2 regions of the Pelagibaculum spongiae genome follow, and region 2 is predicted to be linked to the other one. Evidence: riboswitches for the same ligand, from Rfam matches in the RefSeq annotation. Region 2 holds a riboswitch; the other holds the start of a gene.

Region 1 (7,468 bases), on a different contig from region 2:
AACAAGACAAGAAAAGAAACAACAACAGCAAAAACTGGAAAAATTAGAAGCAGCACGACAATCACTGGAAAAATCACTGCAACAGCAGCAAAAAACTAACGAATTACAGCAGAAAGATTTCGAATCGAGAACCGTACAATGGCATGAGAAAATCAACCAAAGCCAGCAATCATTATTAGAACTACAGCAACAATTTGATCATGCCAATCAACAACACCAATCGCAGCAGCAACAGTTACAAGCTGAACAACAGCAACTATCCCAGCAATTACAGCAAACCAACCAGCAGCTAAACCAACAGCAAAGTACCGCTGATACTGCAGCTCAATCGGCCCAACAACAAATACAGCAGCAAACTGAGCAGCTACGAAACACCCAACAACAATTGGTCAGCAGCCAGCACCAGCTCAGCTCAGCACTTGCTCGACTGGAAATACTCGAACCGTCACTTGCCGAAATCAAAGCTGAAAAGCAGCAACTGCAGAAATTATTAGAAAAACTGTCTTAATTTTTACAGCTCAAGCAACAGAAAATCATTCACAAAAACACATAGAAAAGCCGCTGCAAACAATGTTTGCAGCGGCTTAATTTATAATCATTAGTTTATACTGTGTCTTACCGCTATTCCGCCAGCTCTAGCAATAACTGACTAATTTGCTGACGCAATTCTAAATCAGATAAATCTTTCGCATACTTATCGGCAAATTGTGCATGGCGAAATGCCAATTGAGACTTACCCTGAACACGGTAGCATTCTGCCAACGCCAGCTTGATGGAAGCACAGTAATCAAATAACTGGGTTTGTTCGGCTAGCGCCATCGCCTTTTCATAAAGCAAGATAGCGTTCTTAACATTGGGAGTGAAATCAGCCAGCAACTCCCACTGCATTGGGTGGTCAAGATCAGTCCCTTGATTTTGCTGGCATATATCATCAAGCAAATGGTATTGCCCCCAAGTTGCGTAAGTATCATTGCCATCGGCTGCTATTGCCAAAGCCGTTGAAACACCGACTACCTGATTGTAAAGCAACGCATCCATGCCATCGATCATGTCAGGTCCCCTTAAATTGGTTTTTAACAAAACTAAAAACTCACAGTGAAACTGTCAAGCTCAAACTTCAGATTATTATTGGCATATAATTGCTAAAAACCACCATCAGCCCAGCCATTATTTCAATCCAAAAAACACAAACTGGCCAGCAATGCCACTACAGATCCCAGCACAAAGCCAAGCCAGCTTGCATCGGTTCTAGTGACAAACCACCTATTGCAAAGCAAACCATTGCTATAATTAGATAGATTTCAAGCCAATCAAAGTCGAAATGACTAGGTTGACAAAAAACCATCGCCATTAAATTTTACCTTGCGCCTCTAGCTAGCACGTTTATAGATCTTCTGATTTAATCAACTTCACTCTGCCACAAATAATCACAGAGCTAACCAAGAATGACAGTGATACGGATCAACCCTCTTTTTCGAACAATACACCCCCCTTTAGTTCGGGCTATTTTTAAGAATAAATTGGTTATTTTCTACAAAACCACATTGAATGAAATGAAGAGCTACGACAATAGTTAAGTTGTTACAGAAAATTATCATCGCCAAACAGCTTGATTGCTTGGCTATAAGAAACCATAAAAAAAACGCCAACAACATGAATTATTGGCGTTTTTACAGAAATCATTGGTTAACTTATTCAACAACTACTTTTTCTTTGTCCTTAAATTCCATAGTCATTTCCCAAGGATGTCGATCTTTCATACGATATGTAATACTCGGATCACCCCAATCATAAGTTTCGGTGCGCGTCATATAGCCCATCTCAGGATCTTCACCAAAAGTCATTTGATAAGCAGCACCATCGTCATAATTAGAACTATCTGAAATAATCATACCTATCATATGAGCAGAACGATTACCGCCCCACTCTACACTCACAACTACTTCGACACCTTTGCTAACCTTCTCGCCACTAGGCACAATTGGTTGACCATTAACCAGTAGTTTTTGATCATCCCAATTAGGATCACCATTTAAATAAATATCACCAGACGATTGGTTGCTAACTTTTACACTAGGATTGCTCATAAACCTCTCCCTGTTTCGGGCAATTTCGTTTCACATTTCACGTTTCAAACTAGCTACAGCCAGCATAGTTGATAACTTGCCGATTTTCCGCAACGTTGTGACTAAACCACCACTTTCAATCATTTCAAAAAACTTGCGCCGGCTATGAATCTTCGCAATACTGTTCGTACATACAGTTAAATTTGTTTGATTGTCTTTTCAAAAAAGCATCGCCAGCAATCATAAAAATCAACGCCAAAAGTACCGAGAAGAGAGCCAATACTATGCAACAATCTCTGCCCAGCTCATTACAATTACCACTACTTGGCTTTGCCAGTGCTGGTTTTCCCTCCCCTGCTGCAGACTACCAAGAGCGCACTCTGGATTTGTCACAACACCTTATTCAGCATCCTTCTAGTAGTTTTTTTATGCAGGCCGATGGCCACTCGATGCAAGGTGTTGGTATTTTTGATCAAGACTTGTTGTTGGTTGACCGATCGCTCACCGCCCAGCAAGGTGATGTCGTAATCGCAGAAATTAATGGTAGTTTGTTGGTTAAACAGCTTTGCTATCACAAAAAACAGCCGCAACTTCGGTCAACTTGTGACAGTTATCCAGCCATTCCTTGCAATCCAGAACAGATCGAACAAATTTGGGGTGTTGTTACGTCAGTAATTCACTCTTTACGTCCTAGCTGCCAGCTAGCAAACGCATAAGCTCACCAAAACACACCTTTATGACTCACTGCTTCGCTTTAGTCGATTGCAATAATTTCTATGCTTCTTGCGAGCGATTATTTCGCCCGGACCTAGACAAAAAACCAATTGTGGTGCTTTCCAATAATGATGGCTGCATTATTGCGCGCAGCGAAGAAGCTAAATTGCTTTCCATTTCAATGGGCAGCCCATACTTCCAAATAAAAAACGACCTTCGCCAGAAAAAAGTGGCTGTTTTTTCATCTAACTACACTTTATACGGTGATATTTCTCAACGAGTACAGCAAATTTTACTCAGCTGGGGTGATGCCATCGAGTGTTACAGCATCGATGAAAGCTTCCTTTATTTTAACCAGCCACCAGCCGACCCTTACTCATTAAGCCGACAAATACGTCAGCAATTAATTAAGCAATTAAAAATGCCGGTGGGCGTTGGCTTCGGTTCTAGCAAAACGCTAGCCAAACTGGCAAATCATATCGCCAAACGCCACAGTCAAAGTGGCTGTGCCAGTTTACTTACACAACATCAAAGGAACCTTTGGCTGCCGCAATTACCGATTGGCGAGGTGTGGGGGATTGGTCATCGATTACGAGAAAAACTGCAAGGCTATGGCTTTGAATCCGTTGCTGACCTGGCGAACGCCGATCATTTATGGATTCGGAAAAAATTCTCTGTCACTTTAGAAAAAACAGTGCGGGAATTACAAGGGCAAGCCTGTCTAGAGATGGAGCCACAGATTGAATCACGCAAACAAATCATCAGTTCTCGCTCTTTTTGCAAACGATTAACGGAGCTGGCTGATTTACAACAAGCGATCACCCAATATACCTGTCGCGCTGCAGAAAAATTGCGACAACAAAACAGCTGCTGTGGCGAGATAGGGGTGCATTTAACTACTGGGAAAAACTGCGATAAACCTTACACTGCAGCCAAATCTATTCGTTTAAATAAACCAATTAATGACAGCCGGATTTTATCCGAACACGCACAAGCATTAATTCATGAGTTGTTTGCACCTGGCTATCAATATCAAAAAGCCAGCGTCTGGTTGTCTGATATAGACCCGGCAAGTAAAAACCAACTGCAATTATTAGAAACCTCGGCAGACTATCGAATGCACAACAGCCAGCAATTGATGAAAACCCTTGATGAAATTAACCAGCGCTTTGGCCGCGGCAGCTTAAAATTAGCAGCAGAAAGTTTGCAGCCTAAATGGGCGATGAAACGAGACTTCTGTTCGCCAGCTTATACAACCAACTGGCAACAACTACCCAAAGCTAATGCCAACTAATCACTTAAAAACTCAACTATCTAAGTAGTCGTAACTAAAAATGAAACTCACGAAATTGCTCTCCGGTGAATAACGGTCAACGACCTTCAATCCTTTGTTGAAAACTTCCATTGACAGCTTTTGACTCCACGAAATAGCATAGCGCTGAAGTTAGTCGGGGGGCCGTAAGGCTGAGATCAGCAAAAAGATGCTGAGACCCGTAGAACCTGATCCGGTTAATACTGGCGTAGGGAACTAGCAGAGATCTATTTGAATATGCTCAAATAGCTTACAGGGTCTAGCGTACCAGCCTCTACAAGCGTCGCTCCATTTCAAATACCTCGCCAGTCCCTTTGCCTTATTAGCCAATAAAGCAAAGGAAGTTCCATGATTCAGCCAACCACCTCGCGACACCCGACACCCGACCAATCAAAAAAAACCGAACATAAAACGCCGATCATCTTGACAATTGCCGGTTCAGATAGCGGCGGCGGTGCAGGTATTCAGGCTGATATCAAAGCGATCTCTGCAACTGGCAGCTATGCCTGCTCGGTAATTACTGCACTAACGGCACAAAATACCTTAGCGGTTAAGGGAATACTTCCTATCTCTGCTGATTTCATTCAGCAACAACTCACCGCGGTCTTCGATGATTTAAATATTCAGGCAATAAAAATTGGCATGTTGGCTGAAGCGAAAATCATTCAGACTATTGCCAGTTTTTTAGAGCAGTACCCCACAATCCCAATAGTGCTCGATCCAGTAATGGTCGCAACCAGCGGCGATTTATTGCTCGAACAATCGGCAATTCATAACTTAAAACAACGACTGGTTCCTCTGGCGAGTATTATTACGCCAAATTTACCCGAAGCCGCAGCGCTCACCGACCAAGCTGTGCCACAAAACCAACAACAAATGTTGAACTTAATCAATCAACTACGTCAGCTCGACGCCCAAGCTATTCTATTAAAAGGCGGCCATCTACAATCAGATAGCACCAGTAATGATTTGTTAATTATCAATCAAAAAATCATTCAGTTATCAAGCCCTAGAATTGAAACCGAAAATACCCATGGCACGGGCTGTTCGCTATCTGCTGCAATTGCATCATTCATCGCTCAGGGGCAACTCCTACAACAAGCCGTTCACTCAGCTAAAGCCTGGCTAACCGGTGCTTTAGCTCATGCCGATCAATTACACATTGGCCAAGGACATGGCCCAGTTCATCATTTTTATCAGCAGCATAACCAAAAACAACTTCCATTGGATCTTTCTTCAGTCGCAATAAAACAACTGGATTTATAGGCCATGCTCAGCGAAATTACGCCAGCCGTTGGGCTGCAACTGGTAGGACTTGGATTGAAGTTCAATCCAGAGCAACCCGCTGTATTTGAAAACCTAAATATTACTTTTCCTGCGGCAAAATGGAGCTGTTTACTCGGTGCTAGCGGCTGTGGCAAAACCAGTCTATTACGTTGGATTGCCGGTTTATTACCCAAAAATTGCCAATACTCTGGCCAGCTACTCACCAGTGACCAACAACCCTTGGCTGGCCGGCTTAGCTATATGGCCCAACAAGATTTATTACTGCCCTGGCTGAACTTGTTAGACAATGTCTGTTTACATCAGAAACTATCCGGGAAATCATCTGACAAAAAACAGTTACTAAAAAAAGCCAAACAAATATTAGAACAAGTCGGTTTAATTGATCATTTGGAGAAATTTCCAGCACAACTATCTGGCGGCATGCGTCAACGAGCAGCCCTTGCAAGAACCTTGATACGACCGGCTTCAGTGGTGTTAATGGATGAACCATTTTCTGCGCTAGATGCCCCTACTCGCTTCCAGCTACAAAACATTAGCGCTGAATTATTAAAAGACCGTACCGTTTTATTAATCACCCATGATCCACAAGAAGCATTACGGTTAGCCGATCAATTATTGCTGATGAAAAACGGCAACATTGAATCTTTATCGCTTCCAACAACCCTCCCCCCCGAGGCCACTAAATGCCGAGTTAGCCATCAGCCAACAACAACTTTTGCATTTGCTAACGCAAAATCGGGCAACACCTGACCTTACAGATCAGCACGAAAAATCAGAGGTATGGCATGGATAAATTATTTGATTCCATGTTGATACGAGGCCTTACCAGCCTATTGATGCTAGGTGCCTTCTGGCAAGGCGCAGTGATCTATTTTGAAGTTCCAGGTTATTTACTGCCACAACCGGTGAAGGTAATTCAGCTGCTCTGGCAAAAACCACAGTTATTTCTAAACCATGGTTGGGTGACCTTAACTGAAATTATTTTAGGCTTAATGCTGGGGATTTTTAGTGGTGGGTTATTAGCATTGCAACTGCATTTATTTAGCTCGCTACGTCGCTGGTTATTGCCTTTATTAATTGCCTCTCAAGCGGTGCCGGTATTTGCTATCGCACCTTTATTAATGTTGTGGCTGGGCTACGGCATTGCCTCCAAGGTAGTGATGTCGGCAATTATCATCTTTTTCCCAATCGCTACCTGCTGCTATGACGGCTTGCGCCAAACTCCCCAGGGTTTTCTCGACCTCGCCCAAACCATGCAAGCCAGTCAATTAAAACAATTGCTACATATTCGCCTACCGGCAGCCTTGCCTTCTCTAGCTTCTGGCATTCGTATCGCAGTGGTAATTGCGCCCATTGGGGCGGTAGTGGGTGAGTGGGTTGGCTCCAGCGAGGGCCTCGGTTATTTAATGATACAAGCCAATGCCCGAATGCAAATAACCGAACTGTTTGCTGCATTACTGGTGCTAGCCAGCATGGCCGTTAGCTTGTATTACCTCAGCGATTATCTACTCAAAAAAATGATTCCCTGGCAGCCAGAAAATTAATGGCCGCCTGTTTTTTCTAACCTGCCAATTTTAATAAAAAGCAAAACCTTAGGAATAGTTATAATGAAAAAAATACTACTGCTGGCACTACTAATGATAAACACCAGCGCCTTTGCCAAACAAGATGTCAGTTTAATGTTGGACTGGTTTGTTAACCCCGATCATGGCCCGATTATTATCGCGCAACAACGCAATTTATTTGCCGACCAAGGTTTAAACGTCACGATTCAAGAGCCCGCAGACCCTAGCTTGCCGCCCAAACTGGTCGCAGCAGGAAAGGTCGATATTGCAGTAACTTATCAGCCTCAATTAACCATGGATGTTGCCGAAGGCTTGCCGCTAGTGCGTAGCGCAACTCTAATTGCTACGCCATTAAATACCCTAACGGTACTGCAAGGCAAAGGACTAGACTCCCTCGCTAGCCTTAAGGGAAAAACCATCGGCACTTCGCTGGGTGGATACGAAAAAGCCACCCTAGGTACCATGTTAGAAACCGCAGGTATTAGCTTTGATGATGTAAAACTGGTTAATGTGGGATGGGCGTT
Region 2 (7,468 bases):
TTTTCTAACCGACAAATGCCGTTTCGATGCTCGCCATTATTTTATGGAACATATATGGCTAGATCAGAAAATTATTGGTCAGCTGGAATATCAGGTTCACCCTCACCGTAATGGCTTTGGCAACCAAGCCCATATCAACCTGATTTATATTGGTCAAGGTTTCCGCCAACAAGGCATTGGCTTACAAGCACATCAATATTTGATCACACGCTTCAAAGAGCTCGGCTGTAATGTGGTGCATCTGCATTACATTCCACAGAACAAACCTGCTGAAGCTTTTTACATTAAACATGGCTGGAAAAAACTGGGTTCACCGAATAAAAAAGGGCAGATGATGGAGTTAAAGATTTAGCGAGTTTTTACTTCAGCTACCTCTGGAAAAATTCTGCTGCTGCCAGCCTACCACCAAACTACTTCAAGATAGCTGCTCTCTAACTGAACACACATCTTGAAGTGGTTTAGCTAACAAGCTTTCACGCTGACGTACCTGAAAATGCTAGTATGAAATATCTTCTATTTATTAAATTAGCCACTAAATGTTTGCTCTAATATTTAAGTCAGAATCTAATTGAGCCTGCCCCAAGCAACTCATTTTGATGATAACACTTCTCTGTTTGAATCAATATCAAATGACCTTGTGGATAAGGGCTACAGCATTCGTCCCTATGCATTACCTGAAAATTTGTCTTCGCTGCTACTGCAACATGTTAGCGAAATCCCTAATGAAAATTTCAAACGTGCCGGTATTGGCCGAGCCAAAAAGCATGTTATCAATAGCTTTGTTCGTACCGACGAAATTTGTTGGATAACCGATAATAGCCAAGCAGGCAGTGCCTGGATCGATTGGGCAGAGTCGCTGAAAGTTTATTTAAATCGGCGTTTATTTCTAGGTTTATTCTCTTTTGAAAGTCATTTCGCGCGTTACGCCAAAGGTGATTTTTATAAGAAGCACAAAGATGCGTTTAAAGGCGAAGGCAATCGCGTGTTATCTGTCGTGGTTTATCTCAATCAAAACTGGTCTGTGGATGATGGTGGAGAATTAGTAATTTATAATGATCAATCGCCAACCCTTTCGATTGTTGATCAGAGTAAAACTACTGTAATACCTGGGTTTGGCACGATTGTGGTATTTTTAAGTGAACAATTTCCGCATGAAGTTTTACCGGCAAAGCGTGACCGTTATTCTATTGCTGGCTGGTTTCGCTTAAACAACAGCATCGCAAATAAACTGGATCCGCCCAGTTAATTGTCTGCAAATTAATCGACTAAGCAGATCTTGAAATCACCGAATATTGTCAAGACAGTTTTAGAAATTTGGCTTGTGCTTGCTCAACAGAAATCATTCCCTGGGCCAAATACCAAAGTGCTGCCAGATAATTCATTTGCTGGCATGCATAGTGCAATTGGTCTGAATCAATATCGCCATAGCATTCCAGCAACCATTGCTGTTTTTGATGTGAGAGCTGGGGTGTTAGCTGGCCACCCTCAACCAGCGCAGCTAAGTCCCAATAGGGATTTCCCAGCGCGGCATACTCCCAATCAAGCAAATACAATTGCTGGCTTTGCTGGTCGACAAACCAATTAGCCAGCCCGCAATCCATATGGCAAACCACTAGTTGCTGATTCGATAAACCCGCCAATTTTTGCTGCAATGGCGCTTTATATTTCAACAGCGGTTGGTTTGCCGCAGACTGCTCAATAACCTGCCAATATTTTTCAGCCTTGCTGGCAATATTCAATCGCGGCAATGAATCATCGATTGGCAATTGATGCAGTTTTTTTAGACACCCTGCCAGCTGCTGGATTTGTGATTGGCTGGGCGACTGACTAGATCTGTTTTCAGATAATGTTTGCCCACGAAAATATCGACGAATCCAATAATGTTTTTGCGTATTTCTATAAAGAATTTTCGGGCAGATTCCCGCATCGGCAGCCAATTGCTGCGCCCGCCATTCTGCTTGCCGGTCTATATCCAACTGCTGAGTATTTTCTGCTTCCACTCGTAGTAAATAATCACCACCACTCTCACCTCCTCCCTCGCCACCACAGGAAAAATAAAAGCTCTGGTTGGTTAAGCCACCAGCAATCGGCTGAAGATCTGCCATTTTCGGAGCAATACCTGCCAGCTGCCATAACGGCCAGTCTTTTAATATCCGCTGCAGCCGATCATTCATCAGTGATGATTATTCCTGTTCAGGTTTGTGCTTGGCATTCATGCAATTTTGTAAAATCTGCTCGAAGAAAGCCGCGCCTTTTTCCCGAGTGTATTTAATATTGCGCTCTGGAATAGATTCCGGCTTATCGTAGTTTTCCAGCGCCTTCTCTAGCTCAGCTTCGCGAATAATATGAATCGTTGGATAAGGCGAGCGATTGGAATAATTCGATGGATCATCGTAGGCCACGCCATCAAAGCAATAATCCGGGTGGAAACTGGCTAACTGGTAAGTGCCTTCATAGCCTTGCTCGATCAGCAACTCATCGGCCAGATCTAACAAATCCAAATAAAGATAAAAACCTTCATAGCCATTGGGGAAAATACACAGCGTGGTTTCTACTTGGGGATTTTGATCGAGATAAACACACTGCTCGATAATCGCCTTCAGCGTTGCCGCCATTTTTCTTTGCTCGATCACTGCATAACGAATGCTATCTCGCTCATATTCACGATAAGCAAACGGGCAAATGCCGTGGCCAATAATGAACTGTTTGACCCAGGCTTTGCTTTGAACAATTACTTGTTGTTGGAATTCATCTGCTGCAGCGGGCATCTTACTTCTCCAAAAAATACCGCTGCATAGTAACAAATGCAGCGGTATTTTATTTGAGGTACGTTCTGCAGAACCAAGAACCTAGAATTTGTAGCTCACATCCATACCAAAAGTTCTTGGTGCTGCTAACTGACGATATTCACGATTCTCATAATCCACTCTAGGATCATTACCGAACAAGAATCCTCGCACATCGTGTTTCTGGTCGGTCAGATTGCGTCCATACAACGCGACTCCCAACTGGTTACGTTGGTAGCTCAAACGTGCATGAAGCAAATTATACGAACGCGATTTTACATTGTGGCTATCTGAGAAAAAGAAGCTGCTTTTACGCTCCCCTTCTAATCGGCCAGTTAGGTATGGCAGAAAATGGTATTCCATTGCACTAGAAATGCTCAGCGATGGCGCATGTGCTTGAGCACGACCACTTTGATTGACTACGCCATCTTCTGTTTCAAAACTGAAATCTTTCAATTGAGTTTTTAAATAACCAATATTCGACATCACCATCAACTTGTCATTCAGTTCGAAGCGATTTTCCAGTTCAATACCATAGTTTCTGCCTTGCGCTGCATTTCTCAAAAACTCTTCAAACTCTGGTGCTTCACCTGGTGCCCGGCTATTAAATGAAGCTTTGACTTGTTGGTTTTTACGCTGAATATAAAAAATAGCCAAGCGGGTTTTTAGCTTGTCATCTCTCCAGCTCGACTTTAAACCGAACTCCAAAGCATTATTGGTTTCGGTATCAAAAGTCCGGTAAACATCATCAATATCCGGATCGTTATTAATGCCACCAGGTTTATAACCACGAGCCAACGAGACATAACCGAGGTGATCGTCATTTAACAACTGCTCAAGTGCGATTTTTCCACCCCACAAATCTTGGCTTCGGCTATTTTCTATATCAGCAGAATTAGCGAATTCATATTCCCAGTTTTCGTAACGTAAACCATAAATTAAATAAGTCCCGTTCCGAAGCTCACTATTCAACTCACCGTATGCAGCAATAGATCGAATATCTAAATCGCTGACATATTGAGTTTTGGTGGTTCGATTTCTAGTCAATTTTTCATCACGGTTGGCATGATAAACACCAAAAACCCAGTCAGTTGTCTGATTGAAAATCGCACCATCGGCACCTGACAGCAAACGTAAATCAACTGTATTTCGATTAAATTCTCTTAAATACTGGTCAAAATAGTTGTACCCCAGCGGATGCAAACCATCAAAAGACCAGTCTTCATCAAACCCGTAATCAATCTTGTTATTGCTACCAGAGAGATCCAGCTGAATATTAACCACAGTATTTACTTTGCCATCCCAGCGAATGCTGGCGGCATTGGTTTTCTGTCGATCATGACCAGGTTGGTCAGAATCGGTTTGACGCGCTTCTTGTTTGTCATAATCCAAGGTAAATGCATCATAACCATTATCAATATCAGCACGTAGCAATGTGATATCAACATTATGATCAGCCGCCGGTTGCCAACTCAATTTGGCACGCAGCACTTGCTCATCAATATTGTTTGTATCATCTCGGTTGACGCGAACATTTTCGATAAAGCCGTCGCTGGCGGTCTGATTCCAAGCAACTCGCGCCTGAAGATTGTCAGCTAAGCTGCCAGAAACCGCACCACCAATACCCCAGCTATCGTAATTGCCCAACTTGGCTTTGATATAACCTTCGGTTTCCTTCGTAGGCGCCTTGGAATCGACATTAATAAAACCTGCCAGTGCATTGGCACCAAAACGTGTGCCCTGTGGGCCACGCAAAATTTCAACCTGTTGAACATCAAACAGCGTTGCCGCCCCGCCTAACCCAGTCATGTCGATACCGTCAATTTGCAAACCCACCGACGGGTTCACCGGCTCAACAAACTGGCTGCGCTCACCTATTCCTCGAATCTGGAAATAACGCGCACGCGAACTACCACCGGCAAAATTCACATTAGGGGCGAAACTTAAAATAGCTTCTAGATGATCCGCCGAACGCGCTTCAATTTGCTGGGCATTCACTACCGAAATTGCTTCTGCTAACTGGTCAATATCGGTATGGCGGAAATCGGCTTGTACTTGAATCGTCGGCAAGACTTCAGCCGTCGAATCTTGCGCAGCAACCAGCGTTGGCGATGCAAAGATTGAAAGAGAAACTGCTAGCGCTAACGGTTTGCCAGCAAAATATCGATGGTATTGATTTGTTTTCATTGGGTCTTCCTTAAAAATTAAGAGAAAGACCCGGCGACTGCGCAGGAGCTTGCAAGCAAGCCCATTAAAATGGGAGGAGTCGTAATGTACATGTTGCTTCAGACGATTCCAGCCGATTCCTACGCCGGTACTAACCGGATCAGGTTCTAGGGGTTCGGCAAAATGCGCATCTCAGGCAAAATCTTTTAACAGATTCATAACCACCCCCTGGCTGAGCGGGAGCTTAACAAGAGATCACCAGACAACCTAGTTCAAACCGATAAAACGACTTAAGCCAGCCGATAGATAACCATCTGAACTTCAGGGCGAATACAACAGACAGGTGCGTTTAAAGAAGAGTTTGATTAGAGTATCGGCAGATTCCCCTAACAGTGATGTCTCCAATGCTTTGGATAAAAGCTTTTCATATTATCGCGATGGTCTGCTGGTTTGCTGGACTGTTCTATTTGCCGCGTTTGTTTGTTTATCACGCATCAACTGAAGATCAGGCAGGTAAAGATCGGTTTCATATCATGGAACGAAAACTATATCGCGGCATTATGAACCCCTCGATGATGGTGACGGTGATTCTTGGTCTGGCGATGTTAATTCCCAATTGGGAGTTTTATAAAAGCATGGGCTGGATGCACGTAAAGCTGACACTGGTCGCGATACTCATTGGCTACCACATATACTGCGGCAAATTAATGCGCCGTTTTGCCACCGACGACAATCACAAAAGCCATGTGTTTTATCGTTGGTTTAACGAATTTCCAGTGCTGATCTTACTTGGCGTGGTCATTCTGGTAGTGGTTCGACCTTTTTAAAACGTCTGCTGTAGGTTTGATGAGTGTTAACGAAATCAGACACTTTTTACTGCATCGCACAATGTCTGATTGCGCCTCAGGCTTATCAAACCTACGACGAACCACAGTTTAAATTTAACAGGAGCTAACACGCCACAATGAACCAGCCAACAAAAGGCCAGCCGGTAAGCCAACAACCGGTGGTGTTATGTTTGTCAGGTCTCGATCCATCCGGTGGTGCAGGTTTATCTGCCGACATTGAATCGATCGCAGCTCAAGGTGGCCATTGTGCCGGTATTGCAACTGCACTGACGGTGCAAAACAGTCGCGGTGTTAGCGACTTTCAACCCATCAGCCGCGATTTTATTGCCCGCCAGCTGGCTGAACTGTTAGATGATATGCAATTTTCTGCGATTAAAACCGGCATGTTGGCCGATGCCAATTTAGCCAAACTGGTGTGTAATTTAGCGCAAGATCATGCCGAAAGCCCGCTAGTCATCGACCCAGTAATTAAAGCTGGCAAGCGCAGCTTGGCACTGCCTGATTTAATTGATGCATTGCGCGAACTGATTGGCCATGCCACGGTTTGCACCCCTAATTTGCCAGAAGCTGCGGTATTAGCTGAATGTGATGAAGATGAAATTGACCTGATGGTTCGTTGGTTTGCTAATACCGGTTGCCGCTATTTGCTATTAACCGGCGGTCAATGCGACAACCAGCGAGTGATTAATCGTCTGTACGATTTACAATCCAACCCATTGCAAGACCCTAAGCTGATTCAAACCCTCAGCTGGCCACGACTTACCGGTGAATTTCACGGCACTGGCTGCACATTGGCAGCCACTTTAGCCACTCGTTTAGCATTGGGTGAAAGCATGCAAACTGCCAGCCGAAAAGCACAAACCTTTACCTGGAAATCATTGCAAAGCCCCTGTACGCCGGGTACAGGTCAACAATTTCCCAATCGGCTCGGCAAATAATTATCGGGTTGTCGCCAAGCGCGGCAACCACAGTTTTTTAAAAAATTCAGAGTTCAGAGAGATTCACTGTGACCCACGATCAGAAGTTAGCTTGCCTGCGCGGCCTTTATGTCATTACCGATGAACAACTCACCGCTGGCGATAGCTTGGCTAAAAAACTGGAAGCCGCATTAGAAGGTGGCGCCAAAGTGGTTCAGTACCGGGATAAAAGCCACGGTTTTGATTATCGACTGGCACAGGCACTTCGAGCGCAAACCTTATGCTTTGCTTACGATGCCCTGTTTCTAATCAATGACGATATCGAACTCGCTTCTTATATGCTGGCAGACGGCGTTCATCTCGGTCAAAGCGATATATCGCTAACCGAAGCTCGAGAAAAACTGGGTGAAAGAGCCATCATCGGTATTAGCTGTGAAGGCTCAATCGAGCTGGCAGAAAAAGCCGTCGAGCAAGGTGCTGACTATATCGCCTTCGGCGCGATCTACCCTTCCAAAACCAAACCCGATGCGGCCACGATTTCGGTGGATGTTGTACAACAAGCCAAACAAAAATTTACGCTACCGGTCTGTGCGATTGGTGGCATTGAACTGAGTAATGCCCAGCCCTTGCTGAATACTGGCTGTGACATGCTTGCGGTGGTGAATAGCGTTTTTGGACAAGACGATATTCAACAAGCTGCCACAAGCTTTAGTCAGATGTTTGAGGAAAATTAAATGAGCGCCAATATGAG

Evidence for each region. Region 2 has a riboswitch for thiamine pyrophosphate ahead of DC094_RS15265 (TonB-dependent receptor). Riboswitches for the same ligand answer to the same signal wherever they lie in the genome.
Region 1: linked by a shared signal. The riboswitch ahead of thiD (bifunctional hydroxymethylpyrimidine kinase/phosphomethylpyrimidine kinase) and the one ahead of DC094_RS15265 (TonB-dependent receptor) in region 2 are both predicted to bind thiamine pyrophosphate.

What each region holds. Positions count from the first base shown of each region.
Region 1 covers NZ_QDDL01000004.1:387,547-395,014, forward strand. Annotated here, with positions in the region: gene DC094_RS12195 (DNA-binding protein) at 1-508, shown strand, start outside; gene DC094_RS12200 (hypothetical protein) at 622-1,050, opposite strand; gene DC094_RS12205 (hypothetical protein) at 1,692-2,087, opposite strand; gene DC094_RS12210 (LexA family protein) at 2,351-2,782, shown strand; gene DC094_RS12215 (Y-family DNA polymerase) at 2,803-4,074, shown strand; TPP riboswitch at 4,220-4,324, shown strand; gene thiD (bifunctional hydroxymethylpyrimidine kinase/phosphomethylpyrimidine kinase) at 4,441-5,358, shown strand; gene DC094_RS12225 (ATP-binding cassette domain-containing protein) at 5,362-6,129, shown strand; gene DC094_RS12230 (ABC transporter permease) at 6,165-6,923, shown strand; gene DC094_RS12235 (ABC transporter substrate-binding protein) at 6,987-7,468, shown strand, end outside.
Region 2 covers NZ_QDDL01000006.1:241,293-248,760, reverse strand. Annotated here, with positions in the region: gene DC094_RS15285 (GNAT family N-acetyltransferase) at 1-352, shown strand, start outside; gene DC094_RS15280 (2OG-Fe(II) oxygenase) at 569-1,246, shown strand; gene DC094_RS15275 (choline/ethanolamine kinase family protein) at 1,296-2,174, opposite strand; gene DC094_RS15270 (DUF1415 domain-containing protein) at 2,184-2,768, opposite strand; gene DC094_RS15265 (TonB-dependent receptor) at 2,850-4,973, opposite strand; TPP riboswitch at 5,072-5,191, opposite strand; gene hemJ (protoporphyrinogen oxidase HemJ) at 5,357-5,779, shown strand; gene thiD (bifunctional hydroxymethylpyrimidine kinase/phosphomethylpyrimidine kinase) at 5,917-6,738, shown strand; gene thiE (thiamine phosphate synthase) at 6,807-7,451, shown strand; gene hemL (glutamate-1-semialdehyde 2,1-aminomutase) at 7,464-7,468, shown strand, end outside.